Regions from separate parts of the Vreelandella titanicae genome, predicted to be linked through region 2. Evidence: predicted binding sites of a transcription regulator. Region 2 holds the regulator's gene; the other holds the start of a gene.

Region 1 (7,807 bases), 2.3 Mb from region 2:
GATATTGTTAAAGCCGATCACCTCGCGGTTTTTTCCGTAGTGGGCTGAGTAGCGGGAGGAGACATTCACCGCAGGCGGCTCTTCGCCAAGGGTTTTCCATACCACGCCGCCCCAGCCAGCTTCATAGGCGCGTACCACGTTGTAGGCTTTATCGGTGGGCGGTGCAGAGGCCAGCCAGAATGGATTGGGGGCTTTAATACCGGCAAAGTTAACCGATAGGTCAACGCCATTGACCACGCTGTCACCGCTGTCTTTCTTACCCGGTGGTGTAAAAGTGAGTGTGTTCATGCGGCCTCCTGCTTGGCGACAAGCGCCTGATGAATGGCGTGAGCCGCCAGTTTGCCGTGTTGCACGGCCTGAACGGTAAGGTCTTGACCGGGCTTCACACAGTCGCCACCGGCATACACATTGGGCAGTGAGGTTTGGAACATCTCATTAACGTGAATGCGCTCGCCGTCCCGGGCAAGCTCAGCGGCGGTGGTATCGCTTAGGCTCGCGCCTTCGAAGCCTTGGCCGATGGCGGTGAAGACAGCATCGGCGGCGATCTCAAAAGTTTCTCCAGTAGGGGTTAAGCGGCCCGCTTGATCATGGGTCTTGGCAAAGCGCATGCCCGTCACGCGGCCTTGATCATCCAGCAGAATCTCGTCGGGCTGGGCCCAGGTCACCATCCGCACGCCGTTGGCTTTGGCAATCTCTTGTTCATGGTCGGTGGCGGACATGGCTTCAATGCCGCGACGGTAAACCAGCGTTACCTCCGTAGCGCCCAAGCGGGCCATTTGGGTGGCCATATCGATAGCGGTATTGCCCGCGCCAATCACGATACAGCGTTTGGCCACCGCAAGGCTGCCCAGATCGTCGGTCTGGCGGAGAACCTTGATGTAGTCCACCGCAGGCATCAGACCGGGTGCTTGCTCCCCGGTTAAACCCAGGGCACGGCTAGCGCCCAGGCCCAAGCTGAGAAACACGCTATCGTACTGATTATGGAGCGTAGCAAGCTCCAGGTTTGCGCCCAGCCGTTGGTCGTACTGGATCTCGATGCCACCGATCTCAAGCAAGAATTCCACTTCCTTGCGGGCGAAGTCGTCGGTCATTTTGTAGCGGGCGATGCCGTGCTCGTTCAGCCCGCCAGGCTTTTGTTCGGCTTCAAAGATGGTCACCTGATGACCGAGCATCGCCAGTCGGTGCGCGCAGGAGAGCCCGGCAGGTCCGGCGCCGACCACGGCCACATGACTGCCGGTAGAAGTGGCGCGTTTGAAGGGGTGGCCGTCGAACTGCATGTGGTCGGTGGCATGACGCTGCAGCAAACCGATCAGCACCGGCTGGCATTCGGCGTCGTGGTTGCGCACGCAGCTGCGCTCGCAAAGAATTTCCGTGGGGCACACCCGGGCGCAGCTGCCGCCTAAAATGTTGGCTTCCAGAATGGTTTCCGCCGCGCCGTTGATATTGTTCTCGCTGATCTGGCGAATAAAGCTGGGAATATCAATATCCGACGGGCAAGCTTCGACGCAGGGCGCATCAAAGCAATAGAGACAACGCTGACTTTCGATCATCGCCTGGCGATGGGTCAGCGGCGGATGTAGATCGCTAAAGTTGCTTGCCAGCGTATCCGGGTCGTAGGTGCCGACCTCTTTTGCGCTGGGTAGGTGGTTCAGTGGGCTAGTCACAGTAAAGCCTCCGCTGTTGTTATGGGCACAGCTGTTATCTTTTTACGGCCATCGGCGCATTCAGCTCGGCGCGCTTGGCCAGCAATTCGAAGACACCGGGGTAGGCGGGGCGCTCCAAATAGCGGCCCGCACCGCGCTCGGCACGCAGCTCACCATCCCGCCACACCCATTTGCCCTTGCTAATGGTGTGACGGGCAATGCCGCGCACCGTTTTGCCCTCGAAAATGTTGAAATCGACGTTCTGGTGGTGGGTTTTGGCAGAAATCGTCCGGGTGCCGTTGGGATCCCACACCACGATATCTGCATCGGAACCTACTTGAATCGCCCCTTTGCGCGGGTAGAGGTTGAAAATCTTGGCGGTGTTGGTCGATGTCAGCGCGACAAACTCCTGGGGCGACAGCTTGCCGGTGTTGACGCCTTCATCCCACAACACGGCGAGGCGGTCTTCCACGCCAGCGGTGCCGTTGGGGATTTTAGTAAAGTCATCCTTGCCCGCGGCTTTCTGATCGGCACAGAAACAGCAGTGGTCGGTGGCGGTGGTTTGCAGATTGCCCGACTGCAAGCCGTGCCAGAGCGCTTCCTGGTGGCCCTTGGGCCGGAAGGGCGGGCTCATCACGTGGGCAGCGGCGCGGCCCCAGTCGGTATCCTGGTAGACGCTATCGTCGATGAGCAGGTGCCCGGCTAAGCATTCGCCATAAACCGGATGACCCTGCTGGCGGGCGTAGGCAATTTCATCCACGGCATCTTTGGTGGACACGTGAACCAGATAGATCGGTGCGCCCAGGGTGCTGGCAATGCGAATCGCCCGGCTGGCCGCTTCGCCTTCCACCTGGGGTGGGCGCGAAAGCGGATGGGCTTCCGGCCCGGTCATGCCCTGGGCGAGCAGTTTTTGCTGCATGTGGTAGACCAGCTCACCGTTTTCGGCGTGAACCGTAGGCACCGCGCCTAGCTCCAGACAGCGCGAGAAGCTTTCCACCAGAATGTCATCAGTGGCCATGATCGCGCCCTTGTAGGCCATAAAGTGTTTGAAGCTGTTCACCCCGTGTTCATGAACCAGGGTGCCCATTTCCTCTCGCACGCTATCGTCCCACCAGGTAATCGCCACGTGGAAGGCAAAATCGGTGGCGGCTTTTTCCGCCCAGCCTTGCCAGGTTTCGAAGGCCTCAAGGAGCGACTGACCTGGCTGTGGGATCACGAAGTCGATGATCGAAGTGGTGCCCCCGGCCAAGGCCGCGGCGGTGCCGGTATAGAAATCTTCGCTGGCCACGGTGCCCATGAACGGCAGTTGCATGTGCGTATGGGGATCGATACCGCCGGGCATCACCAGTTGATCGCTGGCATCGACAATTTCACACCTTTCAGGGACATCTAGATCGGTGCCAATCGCATGGATTTTACCGTCGACACACAGTACGTCTGCGCGGTAGGTATCGGCGTGGGTGACCACGGTGCCGCCCTTGATTAATAAGCTCATCGTTCGCTCCTGTTATTTTTAAATAGAAAACTTAACCAGCAACCTGTTTTTTACCAGCAGAATCATTCACCGTCGGTCAGGCGGGTATAGGTTTCCGGGCGACGGTCGCGGAAGAACTGCCAGTTGTTGCGTACCTCCCGCACCATGTCCAAATCGATCTCGTGCACCAGCAGCTCGTCTTCTGTTTCGCTGGCCTGAGCTTCGATTTTGCCGCGGGGGTTAACGATATAGCTGGAGCCGTAAAAGTCGCCGATGTTCCACGGCGCCTCGGTTCCAACTCGATTGATCGCAGCGATAAAGCAGCCATTGGCGGCGGCAGAGGCAGGTTGCTCTAACTCCCACAGGTATTGGGAAAGACCGGCCACGGTGGCGGAAGGGTTGAAAATCACCTCAGCGCCGTTGAGAGCAAGCGCCCGCCAGCCTTCGGGGAAGTGACGGTCGTAGCAGATATACACGCCGATTTTGCCGTAGGCAGTATCGAACACTGGCCAGTTGGATTTTCCCGGCTTGAAGAAGAATTTTTCCCAAAAACCGGCTACTTGGGGAATATGGGTTTTGTGGTACTTGCCTAAGTAACTGCCGTCAGCGTCGAATACCGCTGCGGTGTTGTAGTAAACACCGGTTTCAGTCTCTTCATACACCGGCACGATGATCACCATGCGGTGCTCGGCGGCGAGCTTCTGCATCATCTGGCAGGTAGGGCCTTCCGGTACCCGCTCGGCGGCGGCGTACCACTTGCCGTCCTGGCTGGGGCAAAAGTAGGGCTGGTTAAACACTTCCTGGAAGCAAAGCACCTGCACGCCCTGGTCAGCCGCTTGCTGAATCATTGGCAGATGTGCCTCGTTCATGGCGTCGCGAATAGCTTCTGGTTCAAGATCGGTGCTGGTTTTCAGGCCCATCTGAATCAACCCGATTTTCATCTTCTGCATGAGACGCTCCCTCTGATTGTTGATGTGTAGCGTATGTTTGTAGTGTTCTTGAAACTAGTTTTGTAAAGCTGACGAAATAGACAGCTTTTGTTGAAAGTAGCGCTGGGTAGGTGGTTTTAGCAAGTCTTTAAAGGAGATTTGTTAAATCGTCTTTAACTCATTGAGTTTGCTTATTTTTATTGTTCCATTTGGTGATATTCACTTTTTTGGTGAGGTCTTGCACTGTTTTGGATGGTTTTTTTATTCTTTTAAAATCATTGGTTTGGTATGTTTCTAGCGAGTGTGTTTGGTTTTTTTCTGTTTGAAATTGGTGCAAATATTTTTTTTGATCTAGCTTTGTTTAGTTGGTTTTTGTTTTAGGTGGGGAAAATATAAAGATAACAAGCTAACAATAATAATGTTGTCCAGGAAGGCAGCTTTTTAATCAATGAGTTAATTGACCTGCTTTTTCAAGTAGGCATGCTTATTGCTTGTTTTCTAAAAGCTATGGTTTCTAAGAACGATGGTTTTGAAAAACAATGGTTTCTAAAAGCCATGATTTCTAAGCGCCTTTTTGAAAAGCTCCACTGGCCGTGGGAGCTAGGCAGCGCAATAACGCAATGCTGAGGAGATAAAAAATGACCGAAACAACCTCTCAGATGGTGGATCGAGGTGGGCTGATAGAGCTAGATGTAGGGGACGATGTACGCAGTAGTTCGCGCTTTAATGAGGATATTGCGCCTACCCAGGCCAGCGAGCGCACCTGGAGTAAGTGGAATATTGCGGCACTCTGGGTAGGCATGTCGATCTGCGTGCCCACCTACACCCTAGGCGGGGTATTAACCGCCTACTTCGGGCTGAGCGTGGGGGAGGCGTTGTTTGCCATTTTGTTGGCCAACGTGATCGTGCTGATTCCTCTTACCTTAAACGCCTTTCCCGGTACGAAGTTTGGTATTCCTTTTCCGGTGGTTTTACGCTCTTCGTTCGGTATTTTAGGTTCCAACGTACCCTGTCTGGTGCGCGCCCTGGTCGGCTGCGGCTGGTTTGGTATTCAAACCATGTTTGGCGGTTTGGCCATTCATCTGTTGCTCTCCGAGTTGATTCCCGCTTGGGCTGCGATGGGCGGTGTTGGTGAAGTCATCGGCTTTTTTGTCTTTGGTGCGATGAATCTCTATGTGGTGATTCGTGGTGCAGAGTCGATTAAATGGTTGGAAACCTTCGCCGCACCGCTGCTGTTAGCCGTTGGTGTTGGGCTGATGATATGGGCGTGGCCAAATATGTCGATGTCCGAACTACTGGCACAGCCGCCGTCGCGGCCTGAAGGGGCATCGGTATACGGCTACTTCTTCGCGGGCTTAACCGCCATGGTGGGTTTTTGGGCCACGCTGTCGCTGAATATTCCCGATTTCAGTCGCTTTGCCAAAAGCCAAAAAGATCAGATCGTTGGTCAGGTGATTGGGCTGCCGCTAACGATGTTTTTCTTTGCCGCACTCGGTGTCGTGTTAACCGCTGCTTCCGAAACGCTGGTAGGGGAAACCGTTGCCGACCCGGTACGTTTGATTGGCTATATCGACAGCCCCTTCTGGGTGGTACTGGCGATGCTGTTGATCATTATCGCCACGATCTCTACCAATACGGCTTCTAACATCGTGTCGCCTACCAACGATTTTCAGAACATTGCGCCCAAATTGATTAACCAGACGCGCGGCGTGCTGATGACTGGCGCGGTGGGCGTGTTGTTGATGGGCTACGATCTGCTGCAAAAAGCGGGCGTTATTCCGCCAGGGGTTTCTCTGGAGCAGATGTACTCCAACTGGCTGCTGGGTTACTCCAGCCTGCTGGGGCCCATCGCGGGCATCATGGCGGTGGACTACTTCCTGATCAAAAAGCAGCGTTTGGATGTGCCCAGCCTGTATATGGATAACCATGCTTATCCTGCGGTGAACATCGCGGGTTTTATCGCCTTTGGCGTGCCGGTGGCGCTTACGTTGCTATCGCTGTTAACTGGCACCATGAATTGGTTCTACGACTACGGCTGGTTTACCGGCTCGGCGCTGGGGGCAATTGTTTACTATGTGGCAAGCCAAGTGTTGGCGTCATCGCCCCAGGCGGGGCCAGCGCCGATAATGGCCAATGAGGCAACCGAGCAGCGTTAAACATACTGCCGGGTTTAGCTGCTTTTGATTAAGCGTAGAAACGCATCGACCACTCGGTTGGGGCGGCGGTCGTGGCGGGTGATCAGCACAAAGGGGATGCGGTAGTGCTGCGTGTTGGCATGCAACGCTCGCATCTTGCCCGCTGCCACCCACTGTGCTGCGACGTGTTCAGGCAGAAAGCCGATAAAGCGCCCGGTAAGAATCAAAAAGGCTGCGCCTTCGCGGTCGGATGCCGAAGCTCGCAGGCTTAGCGCGTCATGCGCCTGCCGGGCCTCAATCGGTAGCGGATAGCGGGGTGAAATAGCCGAGTGTTGGGCGATATCTGCACAGCTAAGCGTATCATCATCCTCAGTAAACAGCGGATGGCCAGCCGCGCAGTAAAGATACGATGGCTCGTCGTAAAGGTGCCGCGCTTCTAAGCTGGTGGGCAGGTTCACTGCAGGCACTACGCCGACGTGCAAGTGGCCATCCATGACGCCTCTAATGACCGCGTCAGAAGGCTCCATATGAATGTGCAGCGTTACCTCATGCTCCGGCGCGCTAAGCTCTGCCAGGGCGTTGGTCACGTGCATGGCGGGTAGCGTTACCAGGTTGTCGGTGATGCCGATATTCAGCTCGCCTTTGATCGTTTGATGCAGCGCGTTAACGTCGCTTTTAAACGTTTCAAGCGCGGTCAGTAGCGTTAACCCTGCCTGATAAATCTCTTTACCCTCTTCGGTTAAACTAAACCCGCCACGCCCCCGCTGGCAGAGCGAAAACCCCAGCCTCCCCTCCAAGTCGTTCATGTGTTGGCTAATCGCCGAACGACTAATGCCCAGCGTGGTTTCCGCCGCGGTAAAGCCACCGCACTCAACGACCGTCTTAAAAATACGGATTAGGCGTATCTCGTAGTCGCTCATTTGGCCCAGCGATGCCATAACAATTTCCTGGTAGATTGGCTATCCATGCATAACGTCACGCTTTTCAGGGCATTAACGGTGATAAAAACTGATATACATCCTAAAAGCACCGCGGCACTATCGGATAAAGCCACGTGTCAGCGCGTGTTATGTATCATTTTTAGTTACTTTTTACACTGTATCAGGTGTCCCCCTGGGTTACCTGAATAAGGCTTCTGCGCGATGTCCGCTACCTCCAATGATGTAAATGATGATGTATTGAAAGCCACCAAGACTTATCGCCAACAGCGCCGCCATGTGATTGCGCTATATCTGCTAGCACTGCTTGTCATGATGGTGCTTTTCGGCTGGCTGCTGAGTGAACAGTATCGGCAAGAAATTGAGGCCGCCGAGTCGCGGATTACCGCCCGCGCTAATGTGGTTGCTGAGTGGGCAAAAGGCGTATTTGCACAAAGCGGGCAAGCGCTTTTTGGGCTTGCTGAGATGCTAACCCTGCAAGGCATGCCAGATAGCGATAATGCCCAGGCCCTTCAGCGCTCGCTAGAAAACCTGACCCTGTATGTGCCCATGGTGGACGAAATCGCTGTGTTGAGCGCTGAAGGTCGAGTAATGGCGAGTGGCCGCAGCAGCCGAAGAGCAGGTGCTGATATCAGCGATACGACGTTGTTTAATGCCTTTAAGCAAGCAGGACAAGAAGAACTGATTA
Region 2 (7,807 bases):
GCCTACTCCAACCAAATAACGGCCGATGCGCTAATGGACACCGGCCGCACGGCGGCAGGCATCGTCCGCAGCGGTCAACGTCTGCCTGGACAGTTGGTGCGCCCGGTATCCGCCATGTCGCGCTATGCGGGAATCGACCCCCTGGCCGGGCTAAGCGCGGAAGACAAAGTCGCCATGCTAAAACAGGCTGACCGTGTCGCCCGAGCCGCGGATCCCAGCATTAGCCAAGTGAGTGCTTCTCTTTCAGGTACCTACGAGGTGGTGCTGGTGCGGGCAAGCGATGGCACCTTGGCGGCGGATATTCGCCCGCTGGTGCGCTTTAATGTCAGCGTTATCGCGGTTAAAAATGGTCGTCGTGAGCGTGGCAGTGCGGGCGGCGGTGGCCGTTACTCCATGGCCAAGCTGCGCGATGACCAAGTTGCCGAGCAGTACGCCAAAGAGGCGGTGCGTCAGGCACTGGTCAACTTGGAAGCCGTCGATGCGCCCGCGGGGCAAATGCCTGTGGTGCTGGCGTCGGGGTGGCCGGGAATTTTGCTTCATGAAGCCGTCGGCCATGGTTTGGAAGGGGATTTCAACCGTAAGGGCAGTTCCGCCTTTGCTGGCAAAATGGGCGAGCGCGTGGCCGCAAAAGGCGTGACGATTGTCGATGATGCGACACTAGCGGATTGCCGTGGCTCGATGAGCGTGGATGACGAGGGCACGCCGGGCCAATACACGCCGCTTATCGAAGACGGGATATTGACTGGCTATATGCAGGACAAACTCAATGCCCGCTTAATGGGTATGGCCCCCACTGGCAATGCGCGACGCGAATCCTTTGCCCACCTGCCGATGCCGCGCATGACGAATACGGTCATGCTTGCGGGCCAAGATGAGCCCAGCGATATTATCAAAAGCGTTAAGCGCGGTATTTACGCGGTGAGCTTTGGGGGCGGGCAGGTGGATATCACCTCTGGCAAATTTGTGTTCTCTGCCAGCGAAGCCTACTTGATTGAAGACGGTAAGGTGACGGCGCCGGTGAAAGGCGCCACCTTGATTGGTAACGGGCCGGAAGCGATGCAGCGTGTTTCCATGATTGGCCATGATATGGCGCTGGATACCGGTATTGGCGTGTGTGGTAAAGAAGGGCAGGGCGTGCCGGTGGGTGTGGGCCAGCCCACCCTGAAATTGGATGAGCTGACCGTCGGCGGCACGCAGTCTTGATAGGCGGTCTTGAAAAACGGTCTTAAAGAGCTGTTTTTAAAGTGCGAGGGTTTCGCGCAGGTGTTTGAAGAGCTTGCGCGAGCTGGTCGGCGGTTTGCCCTGTTCGCGTTCCCGCTGGGCGTTGCGAATCAATTGACGCAGTGTCTGGCGATCGGCGTCGGGGTGCTCCGCCATAAACAGGTCAACTGCCGCATCGCCCTCGTCAATTAAACGTTCCCGCCATTTTTCCAGTCGGTGGAACGCGTGGTCGCGCTGCTCTTGCTCCTGATCGATGGAGTCGAACACGGCTTGAATGGCGGTAAGATCCTCTTTACGGATCAGCTTACCGACATACTGCATATGGCGGCGGCGACCTTCATGGGAGCGAATACGCGAGGTTTCCTCGATAGCGCGTAGCATATCGTCAGAGAGGGGGAAACGGGCGCGTTCCGCCGGTCGCATGGCGATTAAGGTTTCCCCAAGTGCCTGTAAGGCATGCATTTCGCGTTTGAGTTGCGACTTGCTAGGGCGTTCTTCCTGTTCTTCTACTTCAACGGGATCGGGACGTTGCTTACGCATAGTGTGACTCACAGACAAGATTCGTGGCGGCATTATACCAGCTGCGAGTACAACATTGATTCGCCGATGACACTCTCTTGCAAGACTTTGGTTGAGAGACATTCGGTTGAAATAGGAGGCCATATGGCACAGGCATTTGATGCATCCGCGCAGCAGTCGCTATTGACCGCGCGCGCCGAAGAGGCGTTAGCGCTGGCGAAGCGCTTGGGCGCGGATGCTGCCGAAGTAGGCGCAAGCGTCGATCAGGGTATAGGCGTTAGCGTACGCCTGGGCGAAGTTGAAACGGTTGAGTTATCCCGTGACCAAGGCATTGCTGTCACGCTATACGTGGGTCAACGTAAAGGCAGCGCTTCATCCACTGATGCCAGCAGTGCCTCGATCCAGGCAGCCGTAGAGAAAGCGCTGGCGATTGCCCGCTATACCGGCGAAGACCCGGCCGCAGGATTGGCCGATGCCTCCCTTATGGCTACTGAGTTGCCCGATCTAAAAGTGCACTATCCCTGGGCGCTCACAACGGATGAGGCGATTGAGTTAGCGCTTGCCTGCGAGCAGGCGGGGCGAGACGTTGACGGCATCTCACAGTCAGATGGCGCGTCTCTCTCCAGTGGCGAAGGGGTGCGCGTTTACGCCAATAGCCACGGCTTTTTAGGTACCCAAAAGGGTAGTAGTCACTCTCTTTCTTGCATGCTGATTGCCCAAGATGCGAGCGGTATGCAGCGTGATTATGACTACACCTCTGCCCGTGACCCCAAGGCGCTGCGTAACCCCGCTGAGGTGGGGCGCGAAGCAGCGGTGCGTACGCTGCGCAGGCTAGGCGCTAAACGGCCGCCAACGGGCACCTTTCCGGTGCTGTTTGACCCATCGTTGGCCAGTGGCTTGATTGGCCACTTGCTTGGTGGGTTAGCCGGTGGTGCGCTTTACCGGCAGGCCTCGTTTTTGTGCGACCGGCTCGGTACACCGTTGTTTCCCGACTGGTTTAGTCTCGAAGAGCGGCCAATGGAGATTGGCGCCACGGCAAGCTCACCGTTTGATGGCGAGGGCGTGCAAACGCGCAATAATCGCTTTATCGATCAGGGACGAATTGCCAGCTATATGCTCTCTTCTTACAGCGCTCGTCGTCTCGATATGCAAACCACGGGCAATGCCGGTGGGGCACGTAACGTGCGTTTAGCAACGCCACTGCAATCACGCGAAAGCCTGCTGCAAGAGATGGGGCGGGGTATTTGGGTGACTGAGTTGATGGGCCAAGGTGTCAACGGTGTGACCGGTGACTATTCCCGCGGTGCAGCAGGTTTTTGGATCGAAAATGGAAAGGTGCAGTACCCGGTCGAAGAGTTCACCATTGCCGGAAACCTGGAGCGGATGTTTGCTGGCTTAGTAGGTATTGGCGATGATACCGATACCCGTGGCAGTGTTCACACGGGTAGCTGGTTGATTGATGCCATGACCGTGGCGGGGGACTAACAAGCACAAGCGGCAGCTTACTGATCCTCCTCAAAGCGGGCGTCGAACAGCGCTTGAATCGCTTCAAGCGCCTGTTCGGCGTCATCGCCTTCGGCGGTGATTCTAAGCTCGGTGCCACAAGGTGCGGCAAGCATCAGCAGTGACATGATATTGGCGGCGTCGGCAGCCTGTTGCTGTTTGTAAACGCGTATTTTTGCCGTGAACTGTTGGCCGCATTTGACCAGTTTTGTCGCCGCGCGAGCGTGTAGCCCGCGTTGATTGGTAAGTGTAAGTATGCGTTCTGGCACCCTGGTTCCTTTTCGCCGAGTGGTGTCATTAATGGATAGACGCGCTTAAGAGGTCTCTGGCCGCTCGTTAGGTGTGGAAGCGCTGACGAGGGGAGCGGCCAATTGTTCGCTTAAGGTGTAGTGCAGGCCCAGTTCGCGGTGGCGAAGTTGAACTTCGCCCATGATAGGAGTCAATTTTTCCGCTAACTTCTCGGCCATATAGACCGAGCGGTGCTGACCACCAGTACAGCCAATCGCGATAGTCATGTAGCTACGTTGGCTATTCTGGTAAGCGGGTAGCCAACGCTCTAGCCAGGCCAAAATGTCGTCGCTCATGTCATCAACAATCGGATAGCTGCTCAAAAAAGCCACGATTTCCGCGTCGCGGCCAGTGAACTGGCGCAGCGTGGGATCCCAGTACGGATTTGGCAGGCAGCGCACATCGAAGACCAGGTCGGCGTCTAACGGTACGCCGCGTTTATACCCAAACGATTCCAGCGTTAGCGTCAGCTTGTCGCGCCGCTGATGGGCTACTTGGTCGGTAATGCGACGGCGTAAATCGTGCACCGATAATCGTGATGTATCGATCAATAGGTCGGCCAGATCGCGAATATCTTCCAGCGTCGTCTCTTCTTTATTGATCGCCTCTTCCAGCGTCATTTCGCTATCGCGGGTCAGCGGATGACGGCGACGCGTTGCTGAGTAACGCTCAAGCAGTATGCGCGCATCGGTGGTCAGGTAAATAACTTGAAAGTCGATTTTACGCTGGCGCAACTCGTCTAATAAAGAGGGCAGGCGCTCCAGAGCTCCCGGCAAGTTGCGGGCATCAATACTCACCGCTAAATGTGCCCGGTCGCCCTGGTCACGCAGTTCATCCACCAACGACCCCAGCAACATAGCTGGGAGGTTATCAATCGCGTAGTAGCCAAGATCTTCCAGCGCTTGCAAGGCGATAGATTTACCTGACCCGGAGCGGCCGCTAATGATCACCAGTTGCATAGAGTCTCTCTTTGCTTTGATCAAGCTGCGTTGAGGGTGGTGAGCGAATAACCTGCTATGATCTGCCCTGAACAGGGTTTCAGGCCCTTAGGCCGCTGATTGCTCGCGAATTTTGGCGGTAATCAGCTCAAGCAGTTCGCGCTGGCTGGCTGCTTTACGCAGTTGCTGGCGCGTGTCCGCATCATTCATGATGGTCGCTACCTGACCCAGTAGTGAGAGATGCGTGTCATCTGCCTCTTCGGGTACCAACAGGACAAACACCAGATCTACCGGGTCGCCGTCGATAGCGTCAAAATCGATCGCTTCAGCCAGTTTTAAAAATCCAGCGATAGGGGCGTTGCAGTGGGGGCTACGCGCATGAGGAATAGCCACGCCGTTACCAATACCCGTACTGCCTAAGCGCTCGCGGCCGATTAAACGGCTAAACACTTCTTGGCTGTCCAGGCTGGGAATATTTTGGGCGATAAAGGTGCTGTAAAACTCCAGCACCCTTTTTTTGCTGCCCCCGGGGACGTCGAACAGAACGCGTTCCGGGGGGAGTATGGTTTCCAACGTCATTGAATTAACGCACACCGGCGCCTTGGGCGCGAGCTTGTGCTTTTTCCTTGTGTTTAACGAGTTGACGGTCGATTTTGTCCGCTAGTGCGTCGATAGCGGCGTACATATCACTGTCTAGGGCTTCCGCATGTAAGTCAGCACCTGCGGCGTGCAGCGTACAGGCGGCCTGCTGGCGCTCTTTCTCCACTGATAAGGTGACTTGCACCGTAGTTATATTGTCGTAATGGCGCTCTACACGCTCAAGCTTTTCGTTGACATAGTCACGCAAGGCGTCAGTCAGTTCTACGTGATGACCAGTGATATTTACTTGCATTGACGTGCTCCTTATCCATCGGACTGTACTTCGATTGTAACCCTTTTTGCCGCGTTGCAAAGCCCTTGTCGAGAGTTTCCCTGAAACGTTAACGCAGTTAGCGCAAACGACGCCGTTCACTGGAAGAGGGAATGCCCATGGCTTCACGGTATTTCGCCACCGTACGACGCGCCACTTGAATTCCTCCTTCGCCTAATAGCGTCACTAAGCGGCTGTCTGAAAGTGGCTTGCCGGGCGGCTCCTCTTGAATCAGTTTCTTGAGTCGTGCCCGGATGGCGGTGCTGGAGTGGCTGTCGCCATCTTGGCCGCTCACCTGGCTTGAGAAAAAGTATTTGAGTTCAAACACACCACGGGGTGTATGGATATATTTTTGCGTCGTTACCCGTGAAATAGTCGACTCGTGCATCTCCACGGCTTCGGCAATGTCGGCCAGTATCAGTGGTTTCATGGCTTCTTCGCCGTGCTCTAAAAAGCCAATCTGGCGGGTAATGATTTCGCGACCAACACGCAGCAGCGTATCGTTTCGGCTAGAAAGGCTCTTGATCAACCAGCGCGCTTCCTGGAGGTGCTCTTTGAGAAACTGGTTGTCATCGCTTTTATCCGCACGCTTAATCAAGCTGGCGTAGTCGGGCTGAATGCGCAGTCGTGGCAGGGCCTCGGGGTTGAGCTCTAAATGCCAGCCTTCATTATCGTGGCGGACGACTAGATCGGGGGTGACATAGCTGTCGTCGGTGTCGCCGTAAGCGCTGCCTGGCCGTGGGTCTAGGCTGCGAATAAGCAGGATGACATCGGCCAGCTGTTCGTCGTCGAGCCCTAGACGGCGTTTCAGCAGGCGCATATCGTCTTTGCCAAGCGCTTCGAGAAACTGCCGCACTAAACGGCGGGCGGGAACCAGCAGTGGCGTATCATCGGGGAGGGCGGCGAGCTGCAGCATCAAGCATTCACGCAAGTCACGGGCAAATATGCCGGTCGGCTCAAACTGCTGGAGCTTGAGTAGAATGGTTTCCACTTCGCGCTGGCTTAGCCCGTCAATGCTCTGGGCACGAAGCCCTTCACGGATGTCGTTGAGCGGCTGGGTCAGGTAGCCGTTGGCGTCTAGCGCGTCGATTAAACTTTCCGCGACAAGCTGCTCGCGAGCGCTAAAATCGGTCATGGCGAGTTGCCACAGCAGGTGGCCATGCAGGCTCTGACCGGCTGCCTGACGCTCAAAGTCGGGGCCTTCGCTGCTGCTGCCCCCCTGGCTTCCCATATCTTGATAGGTATCTGACCAGTCGCTATCTACCGAGAGCTCAGTAGGGATGCTCTCTGACCACTCTTCTTCCTTAGGCTCGCTGACAGCCTGCTCACTAAACTCATCTTCCTGCTCCAGCATGGGATTGGCATCAAGGGCCTGCTGAATTTCTTGACGAAGATCCAGCGTAGAGAGTTGCAGCAGCGCAATGGCCTGCTGCAACTGGGGCGTCATGGTCAGCTGTGTGCCGATACGCAGTTGGAGAGAAGCTTTCATGACCATCTGAGAACCACTCGTTAATCAGAATGCTCCACCCTAGTGCGAGTGAGTGCTTGGCGCAAGTGCAATAAGCATGCCATTGGTAGTAAAGTTGTTTTAAAGCGCTATTTAGGGGCGATTAAGGCAAAAACATTACAGGCGAAAATCGGCACCCAAATACACATCCCTTACTTTTTGGTTGGTGAGAATCGAGGCGGGTGAGCCACTGGCGATAATTTGCCCATCGCCGACGATATAGGCGATGTCGCAAATATCTAGTGTTTCACGCACGTTGTGATCGGTGATCAGCACGCCGATATGGCGCTGTTTCAGTGCACGAATGATGGTTTTAATCTCACCTACCGAGATGGGGTCAACGCCCGCAAAAGGCTCATCGAGCAGAATAAAAGCGGGCTCTGTGGCTAGCGAGCGGGCTATTTCTACACGCCTGCGCTCGCCGCCCGAAAGGCTCATGCCCAGGTTGTCGCGAATATGGGTAATATGGAAGTCTTCGAGTAGCGCTTCCAGACGCTGCTCGCGGTCGCTGCGGTTAAGCTCTTTGCGGGTCTCGAGTATCGCCATAATATTCTCGGCAACCGAGAGTTTGCGGAAAATAGACGCCTCTTGAGGTAGGTAGCCAATCCCCGCGGCTGCGCGCTCGTGCATGGGGGCGCGCGTTAAATCCACATCGTCGATACCCACCTTGCCAGCGTCGGATTTGACCAGCCCAACAATCATATAAAATGAGGTGGTTTTGCCCGCGCCGTTGGGGCCCAAAAGGCCAACGACACTGCCTTGGGAGATCTCCAGATTGATGTCTTTGACCACTCGGCGGCGTTTGTAGCTTTTAGCCAGGTGGTGGGCATAAAGGGTTTTGATCGGCGCAGTGTCAGCAGTGGCCACAGCTAAGCTCCCTATTGTTCAGGCTGAAGGGTCATGCGTATGCGCTGGGGCTCG

The links. The regulator sigma-54, encoded in region 2, starts transcription at its own class of promoters, with help from an activator protein. The targets are predictions, from matches to a motif close to TGGCACNNNNNTTGCTNT.
Region 1: a site for sigma-54 is predicted at 4,523-4,540, ahead of HZS52_RS08555 (NCS1 family nucleobase:cation symporter-1). Genes of this name have one in related genera too.

Annotation. Positions count from the first base shown of each region.
Region 1 is NZ_CP059082.1:1,832,609-1,840,415, forward strand. Features, by position in the region: gene preA (NAD-dependent dihydropyrimidine dehydrogenase subunit PreA) at 1-288, opposite strand, end outside; gene HZS52_RS08540 (NAD(P)-dependent oxidoreductase) at 285-1,664, opposite strand; gene hydA (dihydropyrimidinase) at 1,699-3,138, opposite strand; gene HZS52_RS08550 (nitrilase-related carbon-nitrogen hydrolase) at 3,201-4,067, opposite strand; gene HZS52_RS08555 (NCS1 family nucleobase:cation symporter-1) at 4,685-6,202, shown strand; gene HZS52_RS08560 (LysR family transcriptional regulator) at 6,217-7,119, opposite strand; gene HZS52_RS08565 (bifunctional diguanylate cyclase/phosphodiesterase) at 7,324-7,807, shown strand, end outside.
Region 2 is NZ_CP059082.1:4,177,875-4,185,681, reverse strand. Features, by position in the region: gene tldD (metalloprotease TldD) at 1-1,203, shown strand, start outside; gene yjgA (ribosome biogenesis factor YjgA) at 1,240-1,761, opposite strand; gene pmbA (metalloprotease PmbA) at 1,885-3,225, shown strand; gene HZS52_RS19365 (HPr family phosphocarrier protein) at 3,243-3,512, opposite strand; gene rapZ (RNase adapter RapZ) at 3,558-4,490, opposite strand; gene HZS52_RS19355 (PTS sugar transporter subunit IIA) at 4,578-5,048, opposite strand; gene hpf (ribosome hibernation-promoting factor, HPF/YfiA family) at 5,053-5,361, opposite strand; gene HZS52_RS19345 (RNA polymerase factor sigma-54) at 5,459-6,874, opposite strand; gene lptB (LPS export ABC transporter ATP-binding protein) at 7,004-7,753, opposite strand; gene lptA (lipopolysaccharide transport periplasmic protein LptA) at 7,765-7,807, opposite strand, start outside.